4 regions of the Mesorhizobium sp. M6A.T.Cr.TU.014.01.1.1 genome follow, and region 2 is predicted to be linked to each of the others. Evidence: riboswitches for the same ligand, from Rfam matches in the RefSeq annotation. Region 2 holds a riboswitch; each other region holds the start of a gene.

Region 1 (7,874 bases), on a different contig from region 2:
AGCGCCGGGCGAGGTGGAAAGGGTGATCGAAGCTGGTCGATGCAGTCCCGATCAGTCCGATCCTGCTGGTGACGGCAGCGATCGCCGATAGGATCAGCAGCGGATCCATCGCGTCGGAAAGATGCCGATCGGCACCACCCTGCAAGGCCAGCACATCGCCGAGGAACAGAGCGTCGAAATCGGCAGCCTCCGCGCGCCGGGCGATATCGACCCAGTAGGCCAGGCTGGTCGAGGCAAGCGGGTCGCTTTCGGGCATACGCCAACCGGCCTCGTGACTGCCGAGGCCGAAGATCACGGCATTGAGATGCATGCGCCGCGGCGGGCTCATTTTTGGTCGGCCAGATAGGCGTTGCTGTAAGAGGCCGCGAAATCGGGTCGTTCGCTGACCGGGTTTCCATCGCCGTCGCGCAGGATTTCGGCCTTGAACAGGTAGTCGCCGATAGCCTCCATCTTTGCGGGATCGATCGTGCCGATCGCCCCGGCGGGGCTTTGTAGATAGTGGCCGTCGACCAGCGCCTTCAGTGATGCCTCGATCAACGGACGGTTGGTCAGCACGTCGCTGTTTGCTCCGATCAGCATGTCAGCCGCTTCTTTCGGATGTTCGACGGCGAACGCGTAGCCGCGCCTAGTCGCGGCGATGAACGCGGTTGCCGTGTCCTTGTTTTTCTCGAGGTAGGCGCGGCTCGAGCCAATGAAATTGGTGTGTTGGTCGGGCACGCCGAAATCCGCGTAGCGGAAGGCGCGCTGGGCCTTGCCGTCAAGCTCCGCTTTGATCCCCTCCCAAGTGTAGACTTCGAGCGTAAAATCGACTGCGCCATTGGCCAAGGCCTCATAGGCAGAGGTGCCCAGCGTCACCGTTTCGAATTTGCCCTCGCCTCCGTCATGACGGATGATGGTGCCGATCAGCGCATTCTCCCAGGCGCTGCCGAAACCGCCATAGGTCAGTCCGTCCAGGTCCCTGGGGGATTGTATATCGGTGCGGTCCGCATTGAAGGCCAGCCTGCCGGTTTCCGTCTGCATGATGGCGTAGGTGGCGACGAGGTCGGCGCCGGCCGTGCGTTGGGTGAACAATCCTATGGATCCCAGTATACCGAAATCGGCCACGCGGTTGGCGATCAGCGTACCGGCCGCAGTGTCGGTGTAGGGCAGGATCTGCACGTCGAGCCCGGCCTCAGTGTAGAAGCCTTTCGCCCGGGCGACATAGAGCCCGACATGGTTTGTGTTCGGCGTCCAGTCGAGAGCGACGGTGACAGTCTGCTGGGCGAAGACGGGCGTGACGGGTCCGAGCCCGGCGATCAATGCGGCAGCGATGAAGAGGCGTCTGGAAAGCATGGTCATATCCTTTGGGCGAGCTGTGGATCGAGAAGGGTATCGAGGATGTCGGCTTCGATGGCGGTGGCTTCCGGAGAGGCAAGATCTTTGCGCGGGCGCGGAAGAGGAATGGCGATTTCGCGCAGCACGCGGGCAGGGCGGCCGCTCAGCACATAGATGCGATCGGACAGGAAGACCGCCTCGCGGATATCGTGGGTGATCAGCAGGACGGTCCAGCGATGTCGGTCCCACATCGTCTGAAGCCAGCGCTGCATGCCGGTGCGCGTGAGGGCGTCGAGTGCGCCGAACGGTTCGTCGAGCAACAGCATGGCACGGTCCTGCACGACGGTACGCAACAGCGCTGCGCGCTGGCGCATTCCGCCCGAGAGCTGCGCCGGATACTTTTGCTCGAAGCCCGCAAGGCCGAATTCGCCGAAGAGCGGCGACACCTTGTCGCGCGCCGCCTTGCGGGACATGCCCTGCACTTCAAGACCGAGCGCGGTGTTGTCGATAACCGTGCGCCAAGGCATCAGGGCATCGCGCTGCGGCATGAAGGCAAACGGTCGTCGCGCTTCGGCCAGTGGCCGGCCGTCGAAGTCGACATCGCCACCGTAGTCATCGAGATCGCCCGTCAGCAACCTGAAGATCGTGGATTTGCCGGCTCCGGAGGGGCCGAGGATTGAAACGAATTCGCCCGGCTCGACGTGCAGGGTGATGCCGGCAAGCACGTCGATATCGCCAAGACTCTTGCTGACTTGGCGCAGTTCCAGCCGCCTGCTCATGGTTTTCGTGCGGCATCGAGCCGCTCCCATGGCATGGCGGCGCGCTGGATCAGCACCGTGGCGGCAAACAGGGCCAGCGTGAGCAACGCGCTGACCAGCACGGCCGCGAGCACGAGATCGGGCCGGAAATTGTTCTTGGCGTTGAGCATGTAGATGCCGAGCCCTTTGGCCGCGCCGGCATATTCCGCGAAGATGGCGCCGACCACGGCATAGGTGATCGAGATGCGCAGCCCGGCGAAGAAATAGGGCAGCGAGGAGGGCAGGCGGGCCAGCAGGAAAATGCGCATGCGGGAAGCGCCCATCGAACTCAGAAGCGCCGAGATGTCCCGATCCGTCGATTCATAACCCTGCACCAGCGCGACCAGCATGGGAAAGAAAGTCACGAGCGCGACCAGCATGATCTTCGGCGTCAGCCCGAAGCCGAACCAGAGAACGACCAGCGGGGCGATCGCCACCAGCGGCAGGGTCTGACTGATAATGAATACCGGGAACAGGGCGCGGCGCAGCGGCTTGAAGAAGTCGATCAGCACCGAAAGGATGAAGGCAACGGCCAGCGAGCAGGCGAAACCCGCCAATGTGGCGCTGATGGTCGGCACGGTGTTGTCGAACAGCGCCTGGCGCTGCTGGATGGCTTGGGCGAGGACTCGTGACGGCGCCGGCAGCGTGGTGGGCGAGATGCCCGAGATGCGCGCATAGAGCTCCCAAGCCAAAACCAGCGTGCCGGCCGACAGCAAGGCCGGTCCGACCTTGGCGAACAAGGCTGCGATTCGCGGCGCAGCGGAGAAAGACTGGGACATGCGAGACCTCCGGCGCGAAAGATCAGCGCGGGGTCGGGCCGTTGGCCGCGACCGTGAGGTCGATCGTGATATGGTCCTCGGGCGGGCCCACGAAATCGCCGGACATCGGAAAAAGAAAAATCTGTGCGCCAGAAAACATCGCCCGCCTCGCTCCGCTGGTATTATCCAGATCAGCTCTAGGGTTTACGGGCTTGCAGCCCATCTCTCAGCCCCGACGATACGGAGCACCCCTGTGGATGGCGGCAATTAAACAGATAAAGGGTGGAGCTGCAAGTATGCGTCACGACCCGTGAAACCCTAGGTCAGAGGCGGCTGCCTCAGCAGTGGTCGCTCAGGTCGTCTCGCTACCGGATGGCATCATCAAAGATAGCATCGCTTGAGCGATTGGCGTGGTCTTTCGAGGACGGTAGATTAATGCGCGGCTTCAACTTAAGAGGGTGCTAAACTTGGCATCCTGTTCGAGATCGCTCTCAATATTTTGAGAGTCTACATGACTTTGAAGATATGAGGAAAGGCGTCGGTCGAGCGCACAGTTTCCCGTTCGTCGTCACCATTATCGATGCCAGGCGTTTAGTGAATTGTGGAAGCATGAAGACGCAATTGCACATGTTGCACGCGGCGGGTTCCTCTTCGCCAATTACGACCCGCGCTTTTATCGGAGAGCCAAATGCAAGAATTTCTTCTTTTTGCGTTCGTGGGGTTTGTAGCTCAAGCCGTGGACGGGGCTCTCGGCATGGCCTACGGCGTTGTTTCCTCGACAACACTACTGGGGTTTGGCGTGTCTCCTGCACACGCTTCGGCTTCAGTTCACGCTGCTGAGCTGTTTACCACTGCGGCCTCAGGTTCGGCTCACCTCTATCACCGCAACATTGACTGGAAGCTTTTCTGGCGGCTGATGCCATTTGGCGTGCTCGGCGGAGTTCTCGGCGCTTTTGTGCTCACCTCGTTCGAGGGAGCCATCATGAAGCCATATGTGACCACATACCTTGCGCTGGTCGGAGCTTGGCTCCTGTTCCGTTCATTCCGGCGGATCCCAAGCAATCCGGTCCCTGCAGGCGTGGTACCTCCCCTTGGGCTTGGTGGTGGATTTCTCGATGCCGCAGGGGGTGGCGGATGGGGACCAATCGTAACGACCGGCCTTCTCGGTTTTGGCGGGACGCCCCGCTACGTTATTGGCACGGTAAATGCCAGCGAGTTCCTTATCACATTCTCGGTGTCTCTGACCTTCTTGTTTGCGTTGCTAACGGGCCATTGGCAGGAGGCAGGAGAGCTAACCGAAAATCTGCTCTCCGTTGCCGGTTTGATCCTTGGCGGCGTGGTCGCAGCGCCGATGGCCGGATTGGTCGTGAAGTCAATCGCAGAAAAGACGCTCCTTAGGCTCGTTGGTATTCTCATCATACTGCTGGCAGGTTGGCAAACCGCGGAACTCTTCGAATTGGTGTAAACCAACGTCGTGACACTCATGACACGGAGATACTATCGAGTTCCACGCATCGCCCCGCTTCTCTAGCGGGCGCGCCGGAGACAAAACTCCATTCTCAAATGGAACGAAGAGGCCCCGTTGTTGTTTGGGGTCCTTGTAAACCGGAGGCCAACTGATGAATAATTTGCTTGCAACAACAGGATTGGCGCTGGCGGTCGCGATGCCTGCAGCGGCTCAGGACACCGCGACCGCGAAAGCCGAATTCGTCAACATGGCTGGCGAGAAGAATGGAACGGCCACGCTGACCGAGACGGCGCAGGGTGTGCTGATAGCGTTGGAGGTAACAGGACTGCCGGCGGGTGAATGGGTCGCGTTCCATGTTCATGAAACCGGAAAGTGCGACCATCAGACCGGCCATGACTCGGCAGGTGGGCACTTCAATCCGACGAATGCCGAACATGGATATCTCACTGGAAAAGGCCCGCACGCGGGCGACATGCCAAATCAGCGGGTCGGCGCCGACGGCGTTTTGCGTGCCCAGGCTTTCAACAGCATGGTCAAACTGGATGGTGGGGAAACGGCGATACGAGGCAAGGCATTGATGGTCCACGGCGGACAGGACGACTACAAAAGCCAGCCTGCCGGCGATGCCGGAAATCGTCAGGCCTGCGCCGTGATCGAGTGAGAAACCCCACGATGGGTAGCGGCCTGTCCGACATATGATCTGACCGGCGCTTCAACTCGGCGGCCAGGTAGTGTCGGAGCCTCTGGCATGAGGATAAGCCAGACGGTAAGCTCGTATCTGCAGAGGAATTGACGACGCAGCCATTGCGCCAAAGTTGGCTTCACTTTGCGACTGCCGGATGATTGCATGAACGATACTTCTCCTATGGGTGTGCCCGCCACGGGTCTTGCCCAGTCAGCCATTTCCGCCCGCGGCCTGGTCAAACGTTCGGCAAGCTGCGCGCCGTCGATCGTATCGATCTCGATGTGCCGCGCGGCATGATTTTCGCCATCCTGGGCCCGAACGGTGCCGATCACCGCACCGGTTTTCGTGGCACCGGGTAAGATAATCGCGGCGCTGAACATCGCTGCCCCGGAAAACCGGGTGCCGGAAGAGCGCATAGGCGAACTGGGCGACATGGTGGCGCGGGCCGCCCATCGGATTTCCGCCGCCCTTGGCTTTCGCTCGCCGGCTGCCAATGAGATAGCGAGTTGAACTGGTGCCAAACATCACGCGACCTCCTCGGCAGATTGCGACGAGGGGTGTATCTCCGGAACGGTGAAAACCGGCACCTCGCCCTTGAAGCCTTGGAGTTCGAACGCACCCGCCTGCACAACCGGCATTGATGCTCCCTGCGCAAATCCGGGACCAAGCACCAGAGGAATCCTCAGCTTTTTGGTCGTTGACTCGAGCCGTGCCGCGCGGTTCACCGGCGAGCCGATCGCGGTGTAGTCGAAGCGCCGTTCGGAGCCGAAATTCCCTACGGAGCAGACGCCAGTCTCGATGGCGACGCCGATTTCGATAGGGGGGTGCCCGCGCGCGGTGAACGTGGCGTTTTCGCGCTCCACCCGTTCGATCAGGGCAAGCCCCGCCTCGAGCGCGCGCTCGCGATGATCTGGCTGATCAAGCGGCGCGTTCCAGAAAGCTAGCACGGCATCGCCCATGAACTTATCGATGGTCCCGTCGCGCTTGAGTATCTCATCGGTCGCAAGGCCGAGAAAGTGATTGACCACCTTTCCGATTTCTTGGGCACCGAGTTGTTCGCTCATCGTCGTGAAGCCGCGTATGTCACTCAGCAGGATTGTGATCTCGCGCTTCTCTCCGGACAGGATCGCTTCGGTATCCGAATTTGCGAGGCGCTGCACCACGGAGGGCGACAGATATTGGGAGAACTGCCGTGCCAGGGTGGACCGACGCTGCTCGCTGCGCCTGTAGAGGACATATCCTTCGAAGCCAGCTACAAGCATGGTCGCAAGCGCCGGCTGCAGTGGGTCATAGAGCGCACCCTGCAGGCTGTATTCGAGAGCGCCGAACGCGAAGGGCGTGGCAGCCAGGAGCGCCAGAGCGAGGGCGCCAAGCAAGACACGCTGGGCGAGAACTCCCGAAAGTCCGATGAAAACGATGCCACTGAGCACCAACCACAGCCGCTCCAGCGTACGCGCTTGCGTTGGCTCTACAAGATAGCGCCCGGCAAGCATCTGGCCGATTGCATCAGCGTGGATGTCCACGCCTGGTCGCGCCGGACGCGTCGGGGTGGGCAGATACTGGGTCAGTCCCACGGCCGACAGATCAACAATAGCGATGGCGTTCCGCAGCAGCGGATCGCCGCGGCCCGAAAGAATATCACTGGCAGATATGCGCGGCGTATTGGTGTCGCTTTCCCAGAGGCGGATGCTGCCCTGCGGCTCGAGTGGCACAATGGTGCCGGCTATCCTGAGTGCGTCAAACCCGGCGGCATTCATCCTGGCCACGTAGCCGTTCTCTCCGGCGTAGAGGCGCAGGAGTTCGAGCGCGAAGGACGGCCAGAGCTGCACGCCTTGAGCCGTATTTCGGAGCCAGAGCAGCGGCACATGGCGTAATACGCCGTCGGGATCGGGCAAAGTGCGAATTACGCCGAGGCCTGCAGCGGCGCTCGAGAAATCCGCAAGCGAGCCTGTCAGACCGGTGAAGCCAGGAAGCGTCTCGGGTACTTGCCCGACGATCGACCAGCCGGCTTTGGGCTCTGTTTCTGAAACCGTCGCCTCATTGCCCAGACTGACGGCGAGCGCCGTTCGATGTTTCGCCAGTGCGCTCGCGAGGCGCTTGTCTCCGGCGATGCCATCAGGAGAGATGTCAGCCTCGGGCAGCACCAGCGCAAGCCCGATCACCGCGGCACCAGACTCGGCGACACCATCGACCAGATCGGCCAAAAGGCCACGGTTCCAAGGCCATCGCCCATATGCCTTAAGGCTCGCGTCATCTATCGAGACTATGACAACAGGATTGCTCGTCGCCTCGCGCGGGGCGAGGAACTGGTAGAAGTCGTACGTACGCTCGCGGAGGCGCGACAGCGGCCCGTCGAAAGCCAAATGGCAAGCGACCAGCAAGAGCACGACCGCAAGGCCGGATATTTTGCGCCTGGCAGCTTGCCGCCAATCGAACAAGGGGCTCATGCCGGTCGGACGGGTCTACCTACAGTCTGGATAGCAGCAACCCTCACCCTCACACCCACCGTTATCCACGCCGCCGCCCACAGGTGGCGTTAGGCTGTCGGGGAACTCCATGACCACTCCTGGCAATGCCCCGTCGGTGGAGTCGCAGATTTTGAGCGAGCCGCCGAGTGCCGACGCACAAATCGCGCTTACGTCCAATCCCGGACCCGGTGCCCCTGGCAGGCCCGTGCCGGCTATCCGGTCGATGCTGTCCAATATCGGGAAGGTGTCGATTCCCCCGTAGCCGGTCAGCAGCTTGCCATTTTCTGACGTGCAGGCGAAGCCCGGGTTTGTGATGACCAGCCGTTTGCCATTCATCGTGCAGGTCATGCGGCCGGCGCGCAGTATGCCGACGGTCTGGCCAGC
Region 2 (7,874 bases):
CGGATATGCAGCGGCTTCAGCGCCGCTTTCTCGGCCGCGCTCAAGATACGGAACGAGCCGCTGACCGAGCGCGCCACGGCGTCCAGCGAGGTGCTGGCGGAGGGGGCTGCCGTCAACAGTCGGTAGACCTGACCGCCGGCGCGGATCACCGCGATGTCGAACTGCCAGCCCTCGGCGCTGGCATGCGCCGTCGCCGCCTCGTTGCCGTTGATCGTTTCCTGGCGCACGCTGCTTTCGTCGAGACCAGCCACCCAACCGCTGCGGATGTAGTCGGTCAGCGGGCGGCTCTTGTCGATCGAAACGCCGTCGAAGCGGATCGCTATGTCGCCGGGTCCGGTTGCCGTCACCGCCGCAGCCGAGTTGTCGATGATGAAGCCGCCGGGCACCGAAAACGACACGCCGAGCCCCGGATGCAGGAAGGTTTCGCCACGCACATAGCCTTCCTCCGGCGTGTCGCCATAGAGCAGGCCGTCTATACCGGCGAGGAAGGGGTCACGGTCGCGCGTCCCGACGCCAGGCGCGCCGAACTGGCGGGCATGGCGCTGCGCCAGATCGATGCGCTGCGGCGTGTTGGGGTGCGTCGCCAGGAAGTCGAGGCTGGCGTCGGTGGCGCCGCTGATCGAGCGGAAATCGGTGTAGGCCGACATGGACTGCAGGAAGCGGCCGGCGGCAAAGGGATCGAAGCCCGCCTCGCCGATCGACTTGATGCCGATGCCGTCGGCCTCCAGCTCCTGATTGCGCGAGAACTGGGCTAGCCGCAGCTTACCGCGGATCAGTGCCGCTTTGGCGGTCGGGCTGTCGCCGAGCACATCCGAGACGACCTTGGTTGCAAACCCCTCCTCGGCCTCGAGTTGCTGGCGCTGCAAGCCATGGTTGGCAGTGACGTGGCCCATCTCATGCGCGATCACCGCGGCGAGCTCGGCCGAATCGTTGGCCAGCGCCAACAGGCCGCGCGTGATGTAGAGATAGCCGCCCGGCAATGCGAAAGCGTTGACGTTGGGCGAATTGAGGATGGTGATGCGGTAGGTCTGGGTCGGGTTGGCCGACACCACGGTCAGGCGGCCGACGACCTTGGCGACCATGCGCTCGAGCTTGGGATCGGAATATTCACCGCCATAGGTGGCGAGGATACGCGGATGCTGCGCCTTCGCCATTTCGGCGAGCTTGCTGTTAGCGGCGACATTGTCGACCGTGATCGGTTTGCTGGAAGGCTGGAAGCCGGATTCCTGAACGTCCGGAGGCGTGAACATCTGGCAGCTTGCCAGCGCCATGGCAAAGCCGGCCAGCGCGAGGAAGCGCGCCAGCGGTTTCCTTCTCACTCTGTCGGTGCCGGTCGGCAGAACAGCTTCCTTTCGGGTCTCGGCACATGACCCCGAAAATCGGGCATCGATTTTCAGAAAAGGATCATGCGCAAAATCAAACTGCCACAGCATCCTTCGCGCGCACGAGCACACGCGGCACTGTAGTGGCAAATCACAGTCTATGCCGGACCAGTATCGGAGGACCTAGCCACACTACTTTGACCAAGGCAAGCAAACGCCACATCGCCTGAAGCCGGTTTGGCCGTAAATTATGTCCGCTTCCGGGCAACATCTCGTGATCCTTGGCCAAACGGACCTGCACCGATATAACGCCGGAATGCTTCCGGTCCAGCCTTGGTGAAAAAATCGGCGACAGTCCCCGTCGCGGCAACCGTGCCATTGTCCAGGAACACCATGTCCTGGCCGATACGGTGGGCGTCCTCCGGCTGATGGGTGACGAACAGCACCGTCATGCGCCGCTCCGCATGGACGCCGGCTACCAGGTCGAGCATGTCGTCACGCAAGGCCGGCCCGAGCGAGGCGAACGGCTCATCGAGCAAAAGAACCGGCCGATCGCGCACGAGGACGCGGGCGAGTGCGACACGCTGCCGCTCGCCGCCGGAGAGTTCGCGCGGCAGACGCCGTTCCTTGCCGGCAAGGCCGACGCGCTTGAGTGCCCCCGCGATTGCCACGTGGTCGGCCTCAGCCAGCCTGAGCGACGGCGAGCGGCCAAGGCCGACATTTCGTTCGACCGAAAGATGGGCGAAGAGATTGTTCTCCTGGAACACCATTGACACGGGCCGCGCCGAAGGCGGTTTGGCGCCGACATCGGCGCCGCTGATCAGCACGCGGCCCGATCGTGGCGTCTCAAAGCCGGCCACCAGATTGAGGAGCGTCGATTTTCCCGAGCCGCTCGGCCCCATGATCGCAGTGATCTTCGAGGCGGCGAACGCGACATCGAATAAAAACGGCGCTTCGCCATAGCTGAACGAGACCTTTTCCAGCCGCACAGCCGTGCCGTTTTCAGCGCTGCTGAGCGTCATGTCTTTTCTCCCCGCCCCAGCCGATCCGCGGCCAGCACAAGCGCGAGACAGACCAGGCCGAGCAGCAGCGCTAGGCCGGCGGCATCCATCGTGCGGTAGCTGCCCATGCGCGCCAGCAAGAGATAGGGCAGTGTCTGCAGGGAGTCGCTACCGAACAGGGCGATGACGCCGAGATCGCCGAGCGACAATGCCATGGCAAAGGCGAAACCCGTGGCGAGCGGCCGCCGCAGCGACGGCCAGTCGATCAGCCGGAACCGGTTCCAGCCCGAAATGCCAAGCAGCAAACAGAGCCGTTCGTGGCGTTCGCTCGCCGCATCATAGCCGGGGCGAATAGCGCGGATGGCAAACGGCATCGCCATCACCGCGTTGACGGTGACGACCATGACAGGGGCGATCGCGAAGACGTCGCTGACGGTACGCAGGAGCAGAAACCAGCCGGCGCCGATGACGATGGGCGGCACGACGAGCACGAAGCCGGCGCCGGTATCGGTGGCATGCTCGAGCAGCGTCTTGGCGCCGACGCGACGCTTCAGGGCCAGTGCCCGTCGTCCCATGACGAGCGACAGCGACAGCGCCACCGAAAGCAGCGCCGCCAGCAAGGCGAGCACTGCGCTGGTCAGCGTCGCTTGCCGCACAGCGCTCTCGCCCGCCAGCCGGCCAAGATCGGCGCCAAGGCCCGACTTCACCGTGGCCGCCATCGGCCCGGCGACGAACAGCAATGCCAGAACGATCAATGCTGCGTTCAGCACGGTCTCGCCGACGCTTGCCGAAAGATACCGGCGCGGTGCCACCGACAGGTTGGCATCGCCGACGGTGTTGGCGCCGAGCCGCATCAACACCAGCACCACGACGAAGGTCAGCGCGATCTGCAGCAGTGTCAGCGTCACCGCGCGGGCAGGATCGAAATCGAAACGCAGCGCCTGGTAGATAGCGACCTCCAGTGTCGTCGCGCGCGGCCCGCCGCCCAGCGTGAGCACGATGGTGAAGGATGTGATGCACAGCATAAAGACAAGCCCGGCGACGCCCGGCAGCGCCGCCCGCAGCGTCGGCCATTCGATCAGCCGGAAGGCCGGTCTGGCGCCCATGCCGAGCTGGTTCGCCAGCCGCCACTGGTCGGCCGGCACTGTCCCCAGCGCTTCAAGGAACAGCCGCGTGGCCAGCGGCAGATTGAAGAAGACATGGGCGACGAGAATGCCGGACAGGCCGTATATGCCCGGCCAACCCTGACCGCCAATCGCGCTGAGCAGGCCGGCGAAATAGCCGGCACGGCCATAGAGGGCCAGAATGCCGAGCGCGGCGACGATGGCCGGCAGCGCCAGCGGCACGGCGAAGAGCTGCAGGATCAGGCCGCGGCCAAAGAACCACGGATGCCGCGACAGCGCCCGCGCAACGAGCAGCGCCGGCAGGACGGACAGCAGTGTCGACAGAAGCGCTTGCCATAAGGTGAAACGGACAACGCGGAAGAGATAGGGGTCGAAGGCCGACGCGGCGCCGGACGGGTCGCGGGCGCCTTCGACGATGAGCCCGGCGAACGCTCCACCGATCAAAAGTGCTATTGCCGCAAGCGCGAGAATGCCAGCTGTGACGCGGGAATCCGATGATGGCGCGCGTTGCACGCTAGACCACCAGATTCGAGATTCTTAGCGAGGATTGCGTTCCTTCGCGCCCCCCTCTGTCCTGCCGGACATCTCCCCCACGAGGGGGGAGATTGGCAGGTTCAGCGCTCCGCTCATTCCGGCAATGTCGGAGATTGGCGAAAGCCGGCATGATGGCCGATCTCCCCCCTCGTGGGGGAGATGTCCGGCAGGACAGAGGGGGGCGCCGTAGAGTGATCATCGTCAATCAGAAGCTACTTGCTCATCACCGCCAGCCATTCGTCGACCCAGGCCTTGCGGTTGGCGGCGACCTCTTCGGGGCTGAACAGCAAGGCCTTGGTCGGCTTGACGAGCTTGTCGAAGGCTGGGTTGAGCGGCTTGTCGGTCTTGCCGGCAGGAAACATCCAGTTGGTCTCGGGAATGACGTTCTGGAATTTCGGACCGGTCATGAAGGCCAGGAACTTTTCCGCCAGCGGGTTCTTCGCACCAGTCGTGGTGATGCCGGCAACCTCGATCTGCAGGTACTCGCCCTCCTCGAAGGACGCCGCCTGATAGCGTTCGGTGTTTTCGGCGACCATGTGATAGGCCGGCGACGTGGTGTAGGACAGCACCATCGGCGCCTCGCCCTTGGTGAACAGGCCATAGGCCTCGCTCCAGCCCGGCGTCACGGTGAGCACCTTTGCCCTGAGCTTGGCCCAGGCTTCCGGCGCCTTGTCGCCATAGACCGATCTCACCCACAACAGCAGGCCGAGACCGGGCGTCGAGGTGCGCGGATCCTGGATGACGATCTTCTCATCGGCATCGCCCTCGACCAATTCCTTCAGGCTCTTCGGCGGGGTCTTCAGCTTTTCGGTGTCGTAGACGACGGCGAAATAGCCATAGTCGAACGGCACAAAAATATCGTCGCTCCAGCCGCCCGGCACCTTGACGTCCGATACCGGGCCATGCGGCGAAAACAGGCCGGTAGCCTTGGCTTCCACCGTCAGATTGGTATCGAGGCCGAGCACGATGTCGGCCTTGGTCGCGGCCCCTTCCAATCTGACGCGATTGAGCAGCGCGACGCCGTCGGCGACCGCAACGAAATCGAGAGTGCAGCCGCATTCCGCCTCGAAGGCCTTCTTGACCGCGGGGCCTGGACCCCAGTCGGCGGTGAAGCTCTCATAGGTATAGACGGTGAGTTTCTCCTGCGCGGATGCTGGCCCGGTGCCGAGAACGGACGCGGCAAGCAGCATTGCCGAAACAAGAGAGTATGAAAACGTGCGCATCGGCGCCTCCTTCGTTCACATTGAAAGGAATTGAGGCGTCGGGCTGTCCGAAACGTCTAATCCCTCCGCCGGTACAAACCGGATCAGGTTCAGCGGGTTGGCATGGTTGCCTCTCAGCTGGTCCGCGAAGATCACGTCCAGCACCCCGTTAGAGCGTTTCGACACATAGGCCCGGCCGAAGTGCTGCGCAAGCTGAAGTTTGCAGGGCATCTGGAGCGCGGCCTTCCGTTTCGCAAGCAGGGCTGGTAAGGGCCACGCATATGAGCAAATTCACCATCCTGCTTGGCGGCGATCTTATCCGCACGCCGCTGGTCGACCGCCAGGTCGAAGGCTCCCGTGTCATCGCCGCCGACGCTGGCATCGGCCATGCCCGGACGCTGGAGCTGACGCCGGAACTCTGGGTCGGCGACTTCGATTCGGTGCCGGCGGACTTGCCGGACGATCTGGCCGCCGTGCCCCGCCAGGTGTTTCCGGCAGAAAAGGACAAGACCGACGGCGAGCTGGCTATCGCCGCTGCGCTCGAACGCGGCGCGACCGGGCTCGTGCTCGCCGGCGCGTTCGGCGGCAAGCGCACCGACCACGCCTTCCTGCACCTCGCGCTCAGCATCCGGCTGGCCGAGGCAGGCATAGAGGTGCTTTTGACCAGCGGCGCCCAGGAAGGCATCCCCTTGCTTCCCGGAAAGACCGGCTTCGACTACGCCGACAGCACGCTGTTTTCGATCCTCGGCTTCTCCGACCTTTCCGGCTTGACCGTTACCGGCGCCAAATGGCCGCTGAACCACGTCGAGGTCGCGTTCGGCTCATCGCTGACCATTTCCAACGAGGTCAAGGGCCGGCTCGAAATCGCGCTGGGCAGCGGCCGCGCGCTGTTGCTCGCCCATCCTTTTCCCCTACCTGAAAGCTGACATGGCGCCGCCACTTCTCAATCTCGACGGGATAAAGCTGACTTTTGGTGGCACGCCGCTGCTCGACGGGGCGGAACTGACAGCGTCGGCGGGCGACAAGATCGCTTTGGTCGGCCGCAACGGCTCGGGCAAGTCGACGTTGCTCAAGATCGCTGCGGGATTGATCGAGCCGCAGGACGGCGAGATGTTCCGCCAGCCTTCGGCGACAGTGCGCTACCTGCCGCAAATGCCAGACATGGATGGTTTCGCCAGCGTCCGCGCCTATGTCGAGGCGGGGCTTGGACCCGCCGATGACCCCTACCGCGCCACCTATCTGATGGAGCATCTCGGCCTGTCCGGCGAGGAACGACCGAACGACCTGTCCGGCGGCGAGGCGCGGCGCGCTGCCCTTGCCCGCGTCATGGCGCCGGAGCCCGACATTCTCCTCCTCGATGAGCCGACCAACCATCTCGACCTGTCGGTCATCGAGTGGCTGGAGGAGGAGCTTGCCCGCACCTCTTCGGCGCTGATTGTCATCTCGCACGACCGCCGCTTCCTCGAGCGCGTGTCACGCGCCACCGTCTGGCTCGACCGCGGCCAGACCCGCCGTCTCGACAAGGGTTTTGGCCATTTCGAGGAATGGCGCGACACGGTGCTGGAAGAAGAAGAGCGCGAGCAGCACAAGCTCGGCCGCCAGATCGTGCGCGAGGAGCACTGGCTGCGTTATGGCGTGACGGCGCGACGCAAGCGCAACATGCGCCGGCTCGGCGAGTTGCAGACCATGCGCCAGCGCTTTCGTGGCCATCGCGGCGCCGAGGGCGCGGCGACCATGGTGGCCAGCGACGCCGCCGAATCCGGCAAGCTGGTGATCGAGGCCAAGAACATCGAGAAGAGCTTTGGCGACCTCACCGTGGTCAAGGGCTTCTCGACCCGTATTCAGCGCGGCGACCGCGTCGGCTTGGTCGGGCCGAACGGCGCCGGCAAGACGACGCTCTTGAAGATGCTGACCGGCGAATTGAAACCGGACTCAGGCACGGTGCGGCTCGGCACCAATCTGGAGATCGCCACACTCGACCAGAAGCGCGAGGCGGTCGATCCGCAAGAGACACTGGCGCAATACCTCACCGACGGACGCGGCGAGAACCTTGTCATCAATGGCGAGCAGCGCCACGTCGTCTCCTACATGAAGGATTTCCTGTTCAAACCGGAACAGGCGCGCACGCCGGTGCGTGAGCTTTCGGGCGGCGAGCGAGCGCGGCTGTTGCTGGCCCGCGTGCTGGCACGGCCGGCAAACCTTCTGGTGCTCGACGAGCCGACCAACGATCTCGACATGGAGACGCTGGAACTGCTGCAGGAGCTGGTCGCCGGTTTTGCCGGCACCGTCATCCTGGTCAGCCACGACCGCGATTTCCTCGACCGCACCGTGACCAGCCTGATCGCGCCGGACGGCGGCGGCCGCTGGATCGAATATGCCGGCGGCTATTCCGACATGCTGGCGCAGCGCGGCGGCACCAGGCTGGACGACCGCAAGGCGCGGACGAAGGCCGAGACCAGCGAAGCGACGGCGGCAGCCAGGACCGAAGCAGCTGCGCCGAAGGGCCCGGCAAAGAAACTGTCGTTCAAGCAGAAATTCGCGCTGGAATCGCTGCCCAAGAAGATCGAGGCGGTGACCGCCTCGATCTCACGGCTGGAGGACAACATCGCCGACCCGGCCTATTACGAGCGCGATCCGGCCTCGTTCCAGAAGACCATCGCCGCCCTCGACAAGGAAAGCGCCACGCTGGCC
Region 3 (7,874 bases), on a different contig from region 2:
GAAGCAAATCGAGTGCAACGAGGATTGAGACGTCCAACTGATAGTCGAAGCCAGCAAGGGCAGCCCTGGCGCCCGATGAAGAACGCTGCGCAGGGAGTGGCGTGCCTCCGGTCTCCTGTTTCATCCTACGATCGCCTGTATGTACGCATCACGACATGATCGCACTGAACCAAGCCGGTTTGCTGGAAGCTGGTTGATCGAGCCCGCCGCTATATGGCGGATTGAAGTGCCCGGTAAAGTGGCTGAGTGACCGCGCGTCGCCCCTACTCCACCATAGATCAGCGTACCAGTTTTCCGGAACAAACTTGCGTGCTCTGAACAGCCGATGCAGCGCAAGGTGCGCAGCGATGTGTTAGCCGACCCAGTTTTCAGGTGCAACGTATCGACTGCTTTCGCAAGGGTTCTACGAACCTGTTTTCACATTTAGCGACCACAAGGAACGCGGTATCCTTTCGCGAGGGCGATCACCAGCGCTTATTGGGTCAAGAGGCGTAGTTTCGAAGGCGTGCATTGGCGTAAAGCTGGCTAGATGGAGAGTAGGAAATAGATGCTACTGCGCAACAACGTTCATGCTTTGTGCTTCGAAAGTCGCATAAAAGGGCAGTGTGGAACACAGCGTTGTAAGGATGGCATAGAGAAGTAGTAGCCCCTTCTTTAGTCTCGCTACGGGAAAAATTCTGGAAAATGGGTCTGCTTGGCTGGACGCAGAACGTTGTGCTTATTCAGCCGGCATTTCTGAAGCTTCTCGAACACGAACAGCTTGCCTTCGCGCACGCTGTCTTCGAGCGGCTTCGCCTTCGCCAGATGCGCCGCAATCGCGCTGGCCAGCATGCAACCTGTGCCGCGCATCGATGTTGCAAGGCGCGGTGTGTCGAAGCGCATTGGTTGGTGATCGGAGCGCAACAGAATATCGGTCGATTGAGGTCCCGACGCATGCCCACCCTTGATCAGCAGGGCTTGAGCGCCGGCGGCCAGCAGTCTTTTTCCTTGTTGGAGCGCTCCGTCCTCATCCGATGCCAGTTCGGAACCAATAAGGAGCGCCAGTTCAGGGAGGTTGGGCGTGACAATGCAGCAAAGCGGCATCAGATCGCGCTTCATGGCAGCGATAGCGCCTGCTTCCAGAAGTGCGCGGCCTGAGGTGGAGGCCAGCACAGGGTCGAGTACTGCGGAGACATGCGGGTATTTGCGCAGCACTGCGGCAACGGCAACAATGATCTTGGCAGTCGCCAGCATGCCGATCTTGATTGTGGCCACGTCGTTGGCCTGCAGCGCGGCGCACATCTGATTGGCCACCAGGCCGGGTGGCGAATGATGGATTTCGATCACGGCGTCGTGCGTTTGCACCGTTAGCGCTGTGACGGCCAGACAGGTGCGCACGCCAATGCCAGAGATCGTCTCGATGTCGCGTGCTATTCCAGCACCCCCGCTGGAATCTGATCCGCCAACGACAAGCACATGCGGTTCTCGTCTCATCGCCATCGGTCCGTCTTTTCGATCCATTCTCGCGTGCGCGCTTCGGGGTCGGAGCTCAACGTGATGTCGGTGACCACTGCCGCGCTGTTGGCTCCGGCCTCAAAGACGCCGTCGAGGCGGTCGGGGTTGAGGCCGCCGATGGCGACCAATGGGATCGGCGTCACTCGCCGGTTCCACTCGCTGATCCGCTCTAGCCCTTGTGGCGCCCACTTCATCTTCTTCAAGACGGTGGGATAGATCGGACCGAGCGCGACATAGTCGGGCTCAGCAAACATGGCCGTTTCCAGCTCGACATGATCATGCGTGCTCAACCCGAGCCTGACACCGGCTGACCGTATCCTCGAGAGGTCGGCGGTTTGCAGATCCTCCTGGCCGAGATGCACGAAATCGCAGCCCTCCTCGATTGCCAGGCGCCAATGATCGTTGACGATGAGCTGGCTTTTGTATTGGACACACAAGGCCTTCGACTTGCGGATCTCCGCGCGCAGCCCGGTTTCATCCATGGTTTTGATGCGAAGCTGAACCAGCTTGACGCCGAGCGGCGCCAACCGCTCGATCCAGGCAGCGCTGTCGACGATCAGGTAGAAGGGATCGAGCTTCATGAAAAAGCCGCACTCCCCAATGTCGGCGTCGATGGCTCGGCGACGTCGCGCGGTTCGAGCATTCCCGAGCCGAAAGCCGCACGACCGGCCTCGACCGCCTTGCCGAAAGCACGCGCCATGCCGACCGGATCGGCCGCCTTGGCGACCGCCGTGTTCAGGAGCACGGCGTCAAAGCCCAGTTCCATGACGGTCGCCGCGTGCGACGGCCGTCCGAGCCCGGCATCCACGATCAGCGGGACGCCAGGGAAATGTCTGCGCATCGAGCGTAGCGCCATGATGTTGATCGGCCCGATGGCGGAACCGATTGGTGCGCACCACGGCATCAAGACCTTGCAGCCCGCCGCAAGCAGCCGCTCGGCGGCAACAAGGTCGTCGGTGGTATAGGGGAATACCGAAAAGCCGTCCTCGGAAAGAATGCGGGCGGCTTCAACCAGGCCGAACACGTCCGGTTGTAGAGTGTCGTGGTTGCCGATCACTTCGAGCTTGATCCAGCTCGTCCCAAACACTTCGCGCGCCATTTTCGCGGTTGTGACCGCTTCCTTGACGGAGTGGCAGCCTGCCGTGTTGGGAAGGACTCTCGTGCCAAGCGAGCGGATCAGCGACCAGAATTTTTCGCCGGCCCTACCGCCTGCCATCTCACGTCGCAAGGAGACGGTCACTGCCGACGTGCCTGACGCCGTGATCGCGTCGGCAAGGATGGCCGGCGAAGGATACTGAGCCGTGCCGAGAAGCAGGCGGGAGGGAAGTGTCGTCCCGAGAAGATCGAACATGCTAGCCTCCCTGCATGGGCGAGAGGATTTCGATCCGGTCACCGTCGCTCAATCGGAACTCCGCCCGGTTGGCCTTGTGCACGAGGTCGCTGTTGACGGCCGTTGCCAGCCAATCGCCCTCATAGTCGAGCGCGGCAAGTAGCTCCGCCAGCGTGGTGGCGGCAACCTCATGCGCTTCGCCGTTGACCATTAGTTTCATGGGCAAGCTCCTTGGTTCTGTTTTGACTGAAAACCAGGTCGGCAGCCTGGCGCGCCATGGCGGGGGCGAGGAGAAAGCCGTGACGATAGAGCCCGTTGATTGCTATGATCTCGCCGTTCGTTTCGACGCGCGGCAGGTTGTCGGGAAAGGCCGGACGGACGCCGACACCGGTTTCAACGATCTCGGCCTCGCTCAAGGCCGGATAGAGGGCATAGGCGGCACCCAGCAGCTCCATCATCGATCGCGCCGTGACCGGTCCTGTGGACTGGCTTTCGATCATCGTCCCGCCAACCATGAAACGGTGATCGGTACGCGGCACCACGTAGAGCGGAAAGCGCGGATGAAGCAGCCGGACCGGGCGTGAGAGCGAAATGTCCGGCGTGCGCAGGATCAGCATCTCGCCGCGAACGCCGCGCAGCCCGTCGTCTTCTGCCGCCATCCCCGTGCAATCGATCTGACGATCGAAGCCGGAAACATGCCGGGCGTCGGTGCCGAAGTGGAATTCGACACCCATGGCTGCAAGCTTGTCATGAAGTGCCGCCATCGCCTGGCGCGGGTCGAGATGAGCCTCATCGGGGAAGAACAGTCCGCGCCGGAAGCGGCCGGCGAGATCGGGTTCCAGGAGTGCAATCTCGTCTTCATCGACACGCCGATGGCCGGACGTGCGGCTGGCGAACCGGTCAAGCTCGCCCGCATTCCGCGGTGCAGCAACAACCAGCGTTCCGGCCTGTGTCAACTGGCCGGACAGAACTGCATCCCACCAGCCGGCGGCATCGCGTCCGAGATCCAGCACTGGCTGCTCGGCGCTTTCACACTCGCACCATGGCGCCAGCATGCCGCCCGCGAACCACGATGCATTGCCGCCAAGGCCATGCCGGATCTCGGCGACTGTGACCGTCGCGCCGCGGGCGGTGAGTTCGAAGGCCGCGGTGAGGCCGGCGACGCCGGCCCCTTTGACCAGCACCCTCATGACGCTTCCGGCGCCTCTGGCATGACCCGTACGCCGGTCTCGTCTACCGGCAGGTAGAGATCGCCGCCATCGCGATATTTCGCCGCCATTGCCGCCATGCCCTCTTTCTGTGCCTCGGCGCGGATGTCGTGAGAAATACGCATGGAGCAGAATTTCGGCCCGCACATCGAGCAGAAATGTGCCATCTTGTGCGCCTGCTTGGGCAAGGTCTGGTCGTGGAAGGAGCGCGCGGTTTCGGGGTCGAGCGACAGGTTGAACTGGTCCTCCCAGCGGAACTCGAAGCGCGCGCGGGAAAGGGCATCATCCCTGACTTTCGCGGCCGGATGGCCCTTCGCCAGGTCGGCTGCATGGGCGGCGATCTTGTAGGTGATCACGCCAATCTTGACGTCGTTGCGATCGGGAAGGCCGAGATGCTCCTTCGGCGTGACGTAGCAGAGCATGGCGGTGCCAAACCAGCCGATCATGGCGGCGCCGATGCCCGAGGTGATGTGGTCATAGCCCGGGGCGATGTCGGTCGTCAGCGGTCCAAGCGTGTAGAAGGGCGCCTCGCCGCAGACGGCGAGCTGCTTTTCCATGTTCTCCTTGATCTTGTGCATCGGCACGTGGCCGGGGCCTTCGATCATTACCTGGCAATCCTTCGCCCAGGCGATCTGCGTCAGCTCGCCAAGCGTTTCCAGCTCGGCGAATTGTGCTGCGTCATTGGCGTCGGCGATCGAGCCGGGACGAAGACCGTCGCCGAGCGAAAAGGACACGTCATAGGCCCGGCAGATGTCGCAGATTTCGGCGAAGTGCTCGTAAAGGAAGCTTTCGCGGTGATGGTGCAGGCACCATTTGGCCATGATTGAGCCGCCGCGCGAGACAATGCCCGTGACCCGGTCGACGGTCAGCGGGATGTAATGCAGCCGCACACCGGCATGGATGGTGAAGTAGTCGACGCCTTGTTCGGCCTGCTCGATCAGCGTGTCTCGATAGACCTCCCAGCTCAGATCCTCGGCGATGCCGCCCACCTTCTCCAGCGCCTGATAGAGCGGCACCGTGCCGATCGGCACCGGCGCATTGCGCACGATCCAGTCGCGGATGTTGTGGATGTTGCGGCCGGTCGACAGGTCCATCACCGTATCGGCGCCCCAGCGGATCGCCCAGACCATCTTTTCGACCTCTTCGGCCATCGAGGAGGTGACCGCCGAGTTACCGATATTGGCGTTGATCTTCACCAGGAAATTGCGGCCGATTATCATCGGTTCGCTCTCGGGATGATTGATGTTGGCGGGAATGATCGCGCGTCCGCGTGCCACCTCATCGCGCACGAACTCCGGCGTGACGAAATCGGGGATGGCCGCGCCTAAGGCTTCGCCGTCGCGCTGCAGCTTGCCGCGCGACATCTGACGGCCGAGGTTCTCGCGGATGGCGACGAACTCCATTTCGGGGGTGATGATGCCGGCGCGCGCATAGGCAAGTTGGGTCACCGCCTTGCCTGCCTTGGCCCTGAGTGGCCGGCTGCGAATGGGAAATTCCGGCGTCAGGCGCTCACCGGTCACAAATCCGTTGTCCTCCGGCCGCACGTGGCGCCCGTCATAGGCCTCGACATCGCCGCGCGCGGTGATCCATTCGTGGCGAAGCCGGGCAAGACCGTTTTCAATGCTGGTTTCGACAGCCGGGTCGGTATAGGGGCCGGACGGATCGTAGACGGTGACGGGCGGCTCGCCCGCTGTCGGATGGACGGAGATTTCGCGCACCGGCACCTTGATCTGCGGGTGGAGGATGCCGGATTTGTGGACCTTGCGTGAGGCGGGCAGTGGTCCCGTCGACACGGCGGGGGGGAGGGCATTCATCGTGAGGCTCCTTTGCTCATGCATTGGAGACCCAGTTCTGTGCCGGAAGGATGAAAAGACGCTTCTGTCGACCTGCCGAAACAGGACCTCGGGCATAAACTCCCGCAAAGCGCTTGCACCGTCCCTACGCCAGTATGAACTGGATCAGGTTCAACGGGTCACTGCGCCGCGAAAGCAAGCAGTATCTCAGCCCCTTGCCGGGACTCCCCTGGTGAATGCGTCAGGTTGGACGGGCCGACGCTATCTTGTCAAGCGCATTCGGGCGCCTTCGGCCGGTGGCGATGACCGGCGGCCTGTCAAAACCGGGCGGAGAGCTCGCGCATGCATCGGGGACAAGTCACGCCCCGGAGACCAGGGCTGGAATGGCCAAAGCCTCTTTCGCTTCGTGAAGGATGGAGAAACTGTATCGGCCATGTGCGTCGAGATCGACCGAGTAGCTCAGGCGGTCACGGATGTGGTTATCCTGGTCGAAGGTGACGATTCGCGGCTTCAGCGAGGTGATTTGCACCTCGTCCAGGTAGATGGACTTGCAGATAATGATCTGGTCGTCGGGCTGGCAGGTGCGGGCGGCCGCTCGATTCAGGATGCAGCATCGGCGGCGTTCCCGATACCAATGACATCTTGCGGGCAACTTATGCAATCACCGGCTTCGTAAAACCCGACGGCGGCGGCCGTGTCCTGGCGCTGAGGATGTGCCGCTGTTCCAGCAGAGAAATCGCATGGGCCGCGGAGTTTTCGCTCTGCGAGGAAGAGTTGACGAAATCGTTTAGCTTGCTTGCAGTTTGTACGACCGCCTTTGAAAGCAACTAAGCTATTGCATTGATATGTTGGTGCGGCGATCGATCGCTACATATCCGGCCGCCATTATCCGAGTATTGGTCCGCCTCATGGCAATCCCTGCGGGGTCGTCGGCGGCCGGATCGGCCGCGCCCTCCAGTCATCAAAGAGGAAGCGACCGAGAATTCCGCTGCCGAAAACTTCCCTGGCTTGGCTATGCATGCGGTAGATGAGATCGCCGCCTACCGCGGCCTGGTCGAGGAAGGCATCGACGCGAAGAATATCGCCGCCCAGTTCGGACAGTCTGGTTATCGCCATGCGTCAGCGGCTCAGACTTGCGGTCTCGAGAGCGGCCTTTGGGGGTCACCTCCTTTTTGATTCAGAGGTTGGAAGACGGCTTCTCGTTACCCAATAGAAATGGCGACTACGGAACGCGATCGCGGCCATCAGGAAACACCTGTCTTCGGCTCAACCTCGACATGGCGTCCGATCGACCGCAGATATACAGCTATCTCGTCCATGAGATGATCGCGTTCGCCGTAGATTTCAGCAATCCTACGCAGCTGTGCTCGACGGCCCTCCGTTGCGCCGGCGTCAAATCAGCATCGCCAAAGACGTATCCCAAGTTGCCAATCGCGCAAATGTTGCAGCCGGCGTCCACAACTGATTGCACGAATGCCGGAATGTCTTTTTCTTGCATGGTCTTCATGTCGAATCTCTCGTGAATGGCGAGCTCGCGCCCCCATGCTGCCTTTTCAGCGTGTCCTCTGGGCGGCGCAAGCCTTGAGCGTGGTTGTGCCCGGGCAACCTCGACTATCCCGTCTGCCACGCTCTTTAGAGTCGGTGGGGTCTGGTGATCGCAGGCTGGGCCACTCAAAAGCCTGCAAGAAGAAAGTCATGGCGACCATTGCTCAAGATCGCAAGGGTGCGTGCAAGACCTTCCGTTGGCAGTCATGCACGCCCACTCAGAGAGAGTCCGGCCGCGGAAATTCTCCCTTATTCGTAAGAAAGCTCATTGAGCAACTGGGCATTGAGCAACTGGGTCTCACGTCGCGGGTCTCGTGTGCTTCACAGCCGAAAATAGGGTACCGCCGTGGCAATTCTCGAAAAGTGCAGGTTACCTCGTTCAGGACACGGCGGATTGCCTTCCGACGGCACCCTTGCTGCAACGTGCGACCTAACGAGACATATCTCGTTCGCGTTCCCTCGACCTGTCTTCGTATTGCTGCTTGCCCTGCGATTTCAGGCCCT
Region 4 (7,874 bases), on a different contig from region 2:
GGCAAGCAATGTCAGCGGCGCGGCAACGAGGGCAGGGGAACCGCCCAACCACACCTCAGGCAAGGCGGCGCCCATCGACAGCGCCGCCGCGAGCATCGCCGGCAGGCGGCTGGCCAGCACCGCACTGCGGAACGGATCGGGCCATCCAGCCGGCCACCCGGGCACGCTGGCGCCGGGCCTGTAGGCGGCGCTGCCGAACTTGCCGAGCGCATGCAGCAGTCCGGCGGTCGCCGCCAGCACCGGCTGGCCGAACAGGAACAGTGCCGCGCCAAGCCCGATCGCGCCGATCCCCGACAGGAGATCGGCGAGGCGGTTAAGCGCTGGATCGGGGACATCCCGCCCGGCCCAGGCGCGGTGATAGACCTCGCCGCTGCAGAAGAAGACCAGCGTTGCCAACGTCAGCGCCACCGCACTGCTGCTGCCAGCGAAATAGTCGAACAGCGCGGCGCCGCCGCGCATGCCGGATCCCTGAGGGGCGGCGAGCTGGATCGTGACGCCCATCACCAGCCCGAGCGCGTTGCCAAGATTGTAGTAGCCGCCAGGACCGGCCATACGCGCCGGATCGCCGCCGCAAATCGTGAAAGCGCCTCCGCGGTCCGGCCAGGACCCGCAGCCTTCGGTTTCGCGTCGAGACTCGACGGCTCGAAGGACAAGAGCTCGGCCAGCGCCGAGGCAGTGCGCCATTCGGATAGCGCGTCGTCCCGGCGGAGTGGCGCGTGATCGTTGTCGAATCGCATCGAACCCTCCTCGTCATGGAGCCGACGGTTCCGGAGAGCTCGAGGCCTCCGGTGATCGGCTGTGATCGACAGACCGAGGTTCTGCGACCCCGGCTTACGGATGGCTTACGGGCGTTTGGATTATGCCTTTGGCAGCGGCACGCCCGCGCGGTGTCGGCTCGGGTATGGGATAGACCAGCCGCGAGAACGGCGCCCGGCCGGCGACCGAAAAATAATTGCCCTTGGCATAGCGAAGTTCCGGCACGAATTGCGGGTCGAGCCCGTCAAGTGAGCGGGCAAGCGTCGTGGCGCCAAGCCCGGCGGCGTTGATGAAGCGCGGTGGCGATCTCAAAGCGCTCGCCGCTGGTGCTGTCGACTGTGTCGAGAACCATGCGTCCACCCTCGAGGCGGCCGCAGACGATGCGGGTGTTGAGGCTGAGTGCCGCCCCGTGCTCCTCTACGTCGCCCCGCAAAGCAAGCATCAGGGCGTGGCTGATGCCGGTGGCGGGCGACAGCAGGGCGGCGGCCGTGCACCGCAGCTTGGGCTCCAGCGCGCGTGCCTCTGCTGCGGTCAAGGGTGTTAGGTCGCCCGCGCCGCAAGCAGAGGCGTTGGCCAGGATGGAAGCAAGCGCCGGCTCCTGTTCGGCATCTGTGGCGACGATGAGCTTGCCGCAGCGCGCATGCGGAACCGCCCGCTCCTCGCAATAACGGTAAAGCTGTTCCCGGCCTGCCACGCAGAGCCGGGCCTTCTGCGATCCGGCCGGATAGTAGATGCCCGCATGGATGACCTCGGAATTGCGCGAGCTGGTCCCGGTGCCGATGGCGTTCTCGGCTTCGAGGATCAGGGTGTCCAGGGCCGCGTTGCGCCATCTCTCGCGCAATCGCGAGGCCAATGACGCCGGCGCCGGCCACGATGCAGTCGACATGGTCCATGATCGGGCCACCTCAGCCTTGTTGTTGTGCTGCCGGTGAGCCGTTCGACGATCACGATCCGGCGATGCGCATAGGCGGCTCCGCGCAGGTTCTCGCGTTCTGCGACCTCGAAGCTGAAATTCAGCATGTCTGCGTCCACCCGCCAGCCCTTCCGAAAGGGCTTGACACCCTTACGAGAAACAGATGCATCCAACAGCATAATGCAAGAGGCGATACGCGCCGAAACGGCGGCAGGGCCTAGTCCCGGCATGCAGGACAGGAACCATCATGGACGCACGACCGAATTCTCCCGAAGCCCGCGACATCAGCTACCACATGCACGCCTACACCAATGCCCGCAAGCATGAGGAGGCAGGGCCGCTCGTGATCGAGAAGGGCGACGGCATCTATGTCGAGGATCTGGCCGGCAACCGCTACATCGAGGCGATGGCCGGGCTTTGGAGCGTCGCGGTCGGCTTCTCGGAGAAGCGGCTGGTCGATGCGGCGGTGCGCCAGATGTCCAAGCTGCCTTATTATCACGACTTCGGCTCCAAATCGCATTCGCCGCTGATCGATCTCGCCGAGAAGCTGGTGCAGATGGCGCCGGTGCCGATGAGCAAGGCGTATTTCACCAATTCCGGCTCCGAGGCCAACGACACGGCCATGAAGATGATCTGGTACCGGTCGAATGCGCTCGGCCAGCCGGCACGCAAGAAGATCATTAGCCGCATTCGCGGCTATCACGGCGTCACCATCGCCTCGGCAAGCCTGACCGGCCTGCCCAACAATCACATTTCCTTCGACCTGCCGATCGCCAATGTGCTGCACACGTCGACACCGCACCATTGGCGCGAGGCGCTGCCAGGCGAGAGCGAAGAGCAGTTTTCGAGCCGGCTTGCCGACGACTTGGAAAAGCTGATCCTGGCCGAGGGCCCGGAAACCATCGCCGCCTTCTTCGGCGAGCCGATCATGGGCGCCGGCGGCGTCATCGTTCCCCCGGCCGGCTACTGGGAGAAGATACAGGCGGTCCTGTCGAAGTACGACATCCTGATCGTCGCCGACGAGGTCATCTGCGGTTTTGGCCGAACCGGCGAGATGTTCGGTTCGCAGACCTTCGGCATCAGGCCTGACATCATGGTGCTGTCGAAGCAGATCTCTTCCTCCTACCTGCCGATCTCGGCCCTGCTGATCAACGAGAAAATGTTCGAGCCGATTGCCGACGAAAGCAATCGGATCGGCACCTTCGGTCATGGCTTCACCGGCGGCGGCCATCCCGTCGCGGCGGCGGTCGCGCTCGAGAACCTGAAGCTGATCGAGGAGCGCGACCTTGTCGGCAATGCGCGCACGGTCGGCGCGCATATGCAGAAACGGCTGCGCAACCTCGCTTCGCACCCGCTTGTCGGCGAGGTGCGTGGCGTCGGCCTGATCGCGGCGGTCGAACTGGTCGGCGATAAGGTGACCAAGACGCCGTGGGAGACGGCCGGCGCGCTGGGCGGGCTTGTCAACGGCTTCATGCAGCAGAACGGCGTCATCTCGCGCAACATGGGCGACGCGCTGGCCTTCTGCCCGCCGCTGATCATCACCGAGCCCCAGGTCGATCAGATGATCGACGCGTTTGAAAGATCGCTCGAAGCCGCGGTCAAGCAGGTCGGATCACAGAGCTGATCAGGTCGTCCAAAGCCAGAGCTGAATGGGCCTTGGTGATTGGCGAAGCCGAAGCGGTATCCATTCTCCCCCCTTGCGGGGGAGATGTCCGGTAGGACAGAGGGGGGTGTGAAGGATCGCCAACTTTCGACTTCAGCCTTGCCAACCCGAATCAGCTTGAGGGCGCGGCTGCGATCGATTTACAGGTCGGAGGGAAGCACCCCCTCTGCCTGCCGGCATCTCCCCCGCAAGGGGGGAGATCGGCAGCTTCGGCGGCGCCGCCAAGCTCGGTAATTGGTCTGAAGCGATTGCTGGGAACGATTGCCCTGGGCCACACTTGAACATCCGTTGCGCGGGTGCTACGTCGCCCATATCGACAGGGGCGCTCCGTATTGCCGGGGCTGAGATGGTGGGTGCAAGCCTTCGGTCCCTCAAGCTGATCTGGGTAATGCCAGCGGAGCGAGGCGACCATGTTTTCAGGTGCACAGATTTCCCTGTATCCGATGTGCGACGATTTCGTCGGCGTCATCCTTGGGGCGCTTTCGGCGCTCGATCCGTATCGACCGAATTTCCGCATCGAGACCGACGACATCTCGACGCTGATCGTCGGCCCGCCGGAACAGCTTTTCCCGGCCATGCGCGACCTCTTCGCATCGGCGGCGGCGAGTGGCGTGCATTGCGTGTTGTCGGCGACGGTGTCGCGCGGCTGTCCGGGCGAGCCTGACGATCCGATCTGCACACCGATTTCCGGCAGCAGCCACGAGCTGTCCCTGGCCGAGCGCATCGGCGCGGCGCGGGCGCATGTCGATGGTGCGAAAAAACTCGGACAAGAGGTCGCCGCGCAGTTCTCGCTCTATCCGCTCGGCGAGGGCCATCACATGGATGAGATCTACGGCTGCATCGACTTCCTCAAGATTTCGGGCGTCTTCGACAGGTCGAAGAATTTCTGCACGAAGCTGAGAGGCGATGCCGGACCGGTGTTCGCGACGCTGTCGGAAGCCTTCCTTCGCTTCGGCGCGCCGCAAGGCCATGTCGCGCTCGATCTCACTGTGTCGGCGAACAGCCCGAGTCCTTGTTAGGGCGTGTCGATATTCGGGGTGGGCGACGACGTCGATCGGCCGGCCCTCGGCCGCCACCGCGGCGGGATCGCGCTCAGGTGATGTCTCAGTTTAACTTGCGGCTCACGACCCAGCCGACCTTGTGCAGTGCCGACCGCCGTTGATATGCTCGATCATTCCGTCAGCGGGGAAGGATGTTCGATATTTCGCGTCGCGACCTGACACTTGGCGCGGCCGGTGCTCATGCTGCGTTTGGGCTCCACAAGCCGATCACGTTTGTCGACGCGGCCCGCGCTCAACACGCCGTCGCTCAACCTTTCCGAAAATACAAGGTTGGCGACATTGAAGTCTTTTCTCTGATTGATGGCATGCGTGACGTTCCCCTGCGGGAGGGTATGGTCAGGAATGTCAGCGTCGAACAGGTCAAGACGGCGTTGCGTGGTGCCGGTTTTCCCGACAATCAGGCGCCCCTGCGGTTTATCGTCATGGCGCTAAAGCTGCGCGATCAAGTGGTCTTGATCGACTCGGGTACCGGCGGTCATCCGATTTATGGTGAGGGGAACGGCCGGCTATTCGAGAGCATGGCTGCGGCGGGCCTTGACCCCAAGGCAGTCAAGACAATCCTGATCTCCCATCTGCACGGCGACCACATTTATGGCCTCATGAACAATGAGAGCAATGCGCAGGTCTTCCCGGATGCCGACATCGTGGTGCCCGCCGAGGAATTGAAATGGTGGACGCGCCCGGGAGTCGAGTCGATCGATCTCGGACCGACGCGCAAGGGCCTCGCTCAGCGCATTCAGGCTACGGTGGCTACGTGGAAAAACGTCAGGACCTTTGAGGGAGAACCAGAACTCCTACCTGGCGTGCACGCCGTTCAGGCCCCCGGCCATAGCCCGGGAATGGTCGCGCATCTGGTCACCTCGGGCGGCAAACAGCTCCTGATCAGCGCTGACGTGGTCAATCTTGCGCCCCATGTTTCAACAAATCCCGAGTGGCAGCTTGCTATCGACCAGGATCCGCAAATGGCCGTCGAAACGCGAAGGAAGATCTTCGATCGCGCGGTCGCCGACAAGCTCACCATTTCGGGTACTCACTGGTTGATGCCGAACGTCGGCACGTTGTCCAAGGATGGCAACGGCTACGTATTCGCAGCCGACGGGTAATATCACAGTACCCGCTGCCAACTGGACGACGACGGCTGCCGTGCCGGACGAACCGGTCGGCGTCAGACGTCGAACGCAGAACCAAGCGAGAGCGATAATCTTGGCTATCAACGGGTCGCTGCGAGATCCGAAATGGCGTCTGGAACGACCACCAGCTTGCCGACGAAATCCTTGGCGATGAAATCCGCTTGGGCGCGGTGGAAATCGGAGAGCTTGTAGACGCCGCCGACCAGCGGCCGGATCTTCTTGTCTTCGATGTAGCGAACAATACGGCGGAAGTCGTGCCGCGTGCCCTGGCTCGAGCCGTGCAACTGCAACTGCTTGAGATACATGGTGCGCAGATCGAGCTGCACGACCGGGCCGGCAATTGCGCCGGCTGTGGTGTAGCGGCCTTCGGGCCTGAGGATGCGCAGCAGATCGTTGAAGATCGCGCCGCCGACCAGATCGGCAACCACGTCGATCGGCTGGCCGCCGGTTGCCTCATTTACCGCAGCCGGCAGGTCGGCCACACCCCGGATGATCACCGCCTCGGCGCCGATGTCGAGCACGGCCTGTTCCTTGCCCTTGCCGACGACTGCATAGGGGACGGCGCCGCGCGCCCGCGCCAGCTGCACGATGCCGGAGCCGACGCCGCCCGACGCGCCGGTGACCAGCACGCGCTCGCCGGCCTTCAATGCGGCGCGTTCCAGCATCTGCTCGCCGGTGAGATAGGCGCAGCAGAAGGTGGCGAGTTCGACATCGGTCAACTCGGTGTCGACGACATGGGCGTTCTCGGCCGGCACGGTCTGATACTCGGCATAGCCGCCGTCACGGCCGTGGCCCATATAGTCGATGTCGGCGAGTGAATCGTCGTCGCGGTTGTAGATGGAGAAGTCGACCATCACCCGCTCGCCGATACGGTCCGGCGAGACACCATCGCCGACTGAGGCGATGTGGCCGACCGTGTCGGTGCCCTGGATGCGCGGGAAGATCAGCGTGTTGCCCTGACGCCGCCAGGTCGATACGGCGGCAGCATCTTCCTCCGTGCCATAGGCGCCCTGTCGCACCCAGACATCGGTGTTGTTCATGCCGCAAGCGGTGACCTTGATCAGCACTTCGTCAGGCGCGGGCGAGGGCACTTTCACGTCGGTGCGGTAGACGAGCTTTTCCGGTCCGCCGTGACCAGTCAGCTGCACGGCGGCCATGGTGGCGGGGAGGGTTTTGGTCATGGCGTTCATGTCAGTTTTCAGATGTTGGCAAACACGCTCTTCACCGCATCCGCCGTCTTCGACACGACGATGTCGGCCTCTTCGCGCGTCAGGCAGAGCGGCGGCGCGAAGCCGAGAATGTCGCCTTGCGGCATGGCGCGGCCGATGACGCCGCTTGCCGCAAGGGCGGTAGCGACCTGCGGCCCGATCTTCTGCGAGGCGTCGAAGAACACGCGGTCGTCCCGGTCGGCGACGAACTCGATTGCCGCCAGCATGCCGTCGCCGCGGACGTCACCGACATGTTTGTGGCCGCCGACGGCTTTCGTCAGTTCGGCGCGGAAATAGGCGCCGGTCTCGCCGGCGTTGGTCACCAGGTCCATCTCGTCGATCAGCTCGAGATTGGCGACGCCGGCGGCAACGCAGATCGGATGCGCCGAATAGGTCCAGCCATGGCCTATGCTGCCGAGCTTGTCGGAACCCTGCACCAGCACCTGCCAGACCTTGTCTGCGACGATGACGCCCGACAGCGGCGCATAGGCCGAGGTCAGGCCCTTGGCGATGGTGATCAGGTCGGGCTTGATGCCGTAGTGGTCGGAGCCGAACATGGTGCCCAGCCGGCCGAAGCCGGTGACCACTTCGTCGGCGACCAGCAGCACATCGTATTTCTTCAGCACCGCCTGGATCTTTTCCCAGTAGAGGACGGGCGGCGGCACGATGCCGCCGGTGCCGAGGATCGGCTCGCCGATGAAGGCGGCGACCGTGTCCGGGCCCTCGGCCAGGATCATCTCTTCGAGCTTGTCGGCGCAGTGTTGGGAAAACTGTTCCTCGCTCATCGAGCGGTCGGCGCGGCGGAAATAGTAGGGCGCCTCGGTGTGCAGGATCGGCGCACGCGGCAGGTCGAAGGTGTTGTGGAACAGGTCGAGCCCGGTCAGCGAACCGGTCATGACGCCGGAGCCATGATAGCCGCGCCAGCGCGAGATGATCTTCTTCTTCTCCGGCCGGCCGAGCACGTTGTTGTAGTACCAGATCAGCTTGATGTTGGTCTCGTTGGCGTCGGAGCCGGAGAGGCCGAAATAGACCCTCGACATCCCTTGCGGGGCGCGGTCGATGATCATCTTGGAGAGCGTGATCGACGCCTCGGTGCCGTGGCCGACATAGGCATGGTAGTAGGCGAGGTTCTTGGCTTGCGCG

Evidence for each region. A riboswitch is a leader RNA that binds a small molecule or an ion and turns the genes downstream of it on or off. The one in region 2 is predicted to bind thiamine pyrophosphate.
Region 1: another riboswitch for thiamine pyrophosphate. It lies ahead of EN885_RS10415 (ABC transporter permease); the one in region 2 lies ahead of thiB (thiamine ABC transporter substrate binding subunit).
Region 3: another riboswitch for thiamine pyrophosphate. It lies ahead of thiC (phosphomethylpyrimidine synthase ThiC); the one in region 2 lies ahead of thiB (thiamine ABC transporter substrate binding subunit).
Region 4: another riboswitch for thiamine pyrophosphate. It lies ahead of EN885_RS08080 (YkoF family thiamine/hydroxymethylpyrimidine-binding protein); the one in region 2 lies ahead of thiB (thiamine ABC transporter substrate binding subunit).

What each region holds. Positions count from the first base shown of each region.
Region 1 covers NZ_RZPG01000007.1:147,025-154,898, reverse strand. The annotation lists gene EN885_RS10430 (LLM class flavin-dependent oxidoreductase) at 1-328, opposite strand, end outside; gene EN885_RS10425 (ABC transporter substrate-binding protein) at 325-1,338, opposite strand; gene EN885_RS10420 (ABC transporter ATP-binding protein) at 1,335-2,093, opposite strand; gene EN885_RS10415 (ABC transporter permease) at 2,090-2,890, opposite strand; TPP riboswitch at 3,020-3,132, opposite strand; gene EN885_RS10410 (sulfite exporter TauE/SafE family protein) at 3,558-4,334, shown strand; gene EN885_RS10405 (superoxide dismutase family protein) at 4,489-4,998, shown strand; gene EN885_RS33520 (hypothetical protein) at 4,974-5,402, opposite strand; gene EN885_RS10390 (adenylate/guanylate cyclase domain-containing protein) at 5,547-7,460, opposite strand; gene EN885_RS10385 (FecR domain-containing protein) at 7,485-7,874, opposite strand, start outside.
Region 2 covers NZ_RZPG01000003.1:64,479-72,352, forward strand. The annotation lists gene EN885_RS05190 (M48 family metalloprotease) at 1-1,271, opposite strand, end outside; gene thiQ (thiamine ABC transporter ATP-binding protein) at 1,571-2,344, opposite strand; gene thiP (thiamine/thiamine pyrophosphate ABC transporter permease) at 2,341-3,960, opposite strand; gene thiB (thiamine ABC transporter substrate binding subunit) at 4,194-5,204, opposite strand; TPP riboswitch at 5,248-5,362, opposite strand; gene EN885_RS05215 (thiamine diphosphokinase) at 5,465-6,109, shown strand; gene EN885_RS05220 (ABC-F family ATP-binding cassette domain-containing protein) at 6,111-7,874, shown strand, end outside.
Region 3 covers NZ_RZPG01000037.1:20,619-28,492, forward strand. The annotation lists gene EN885_RS29925 (hypothetical protein) at 1-124, opposite strand, end outside; gene EN885_RS29930 (hydroxymethylpyrimidine/phosphomethylpyrimidine kinase) at 664-1,479, opposite strand; gene EN885_RS29935 (thiamine phosphate synthase) at 1,470-2,075, opposite strand; gene EN885_RS29940 (thiazole synthase) at 2,072-2,845, opposite strand; gene thiS (sulfur carrier protein ThiS) at 2,847-3,044, opposite strand; gene thiO (glycine oxidase ThiO) at 3,013-4,014, opposite strand; gene thiC (phosphomethylpyrimidine synthase ThiC) at 4,011-5,846, opposite strand; TPP riboswitch at 5,950-6,066, opposite strand; partial or broken gene EN885_RS29960 (aspartate 1-decarboxylase) at 6,184-6,441, opposite strand; gene EN885_RS29965 (hypothetical protein) at 6,732-6,941, opposite strand; gene EN885_RS29970 (hypothetical protein) at 7,132-7,332, opposite strand.
Region 4 covers NZ_RZPG01000004.1:286,129-294,002, forward strand. The annotation lists gene EN885_RS08065 (hypothetical protein) at 1-552, opposite strand, end outside; gene EN885_RS34125 (hypothetical protein) at 832-1,068, opposite strand; gene EN885_RS08070 (FAD-dependent oxidoreductase) at 1,001-1,642, opposite strand; gene EN885_RS08075 (aspartate aminotransferase family protein) at 1,917-3,293, shown strand; TPP riboswitch at 3,641-3,752, shown strand; gene EN885_RS08080 (YkoF family thiamine/hydroxymethylpyrimidine-binding protein) at 3,743-4,351, shown strand; gene EN885_RS08085 (MBL fold metallo-hydrolase) at 4,525-5,496, shown strand; gene EN885_RS08090 (alcohol dehydrogenase family protein) at 5,604-6,713, opposite strand; gene EN885_RS08095 (aspartate aminotransferase family protein) at 6,722-7,874, opposite strand, start outside.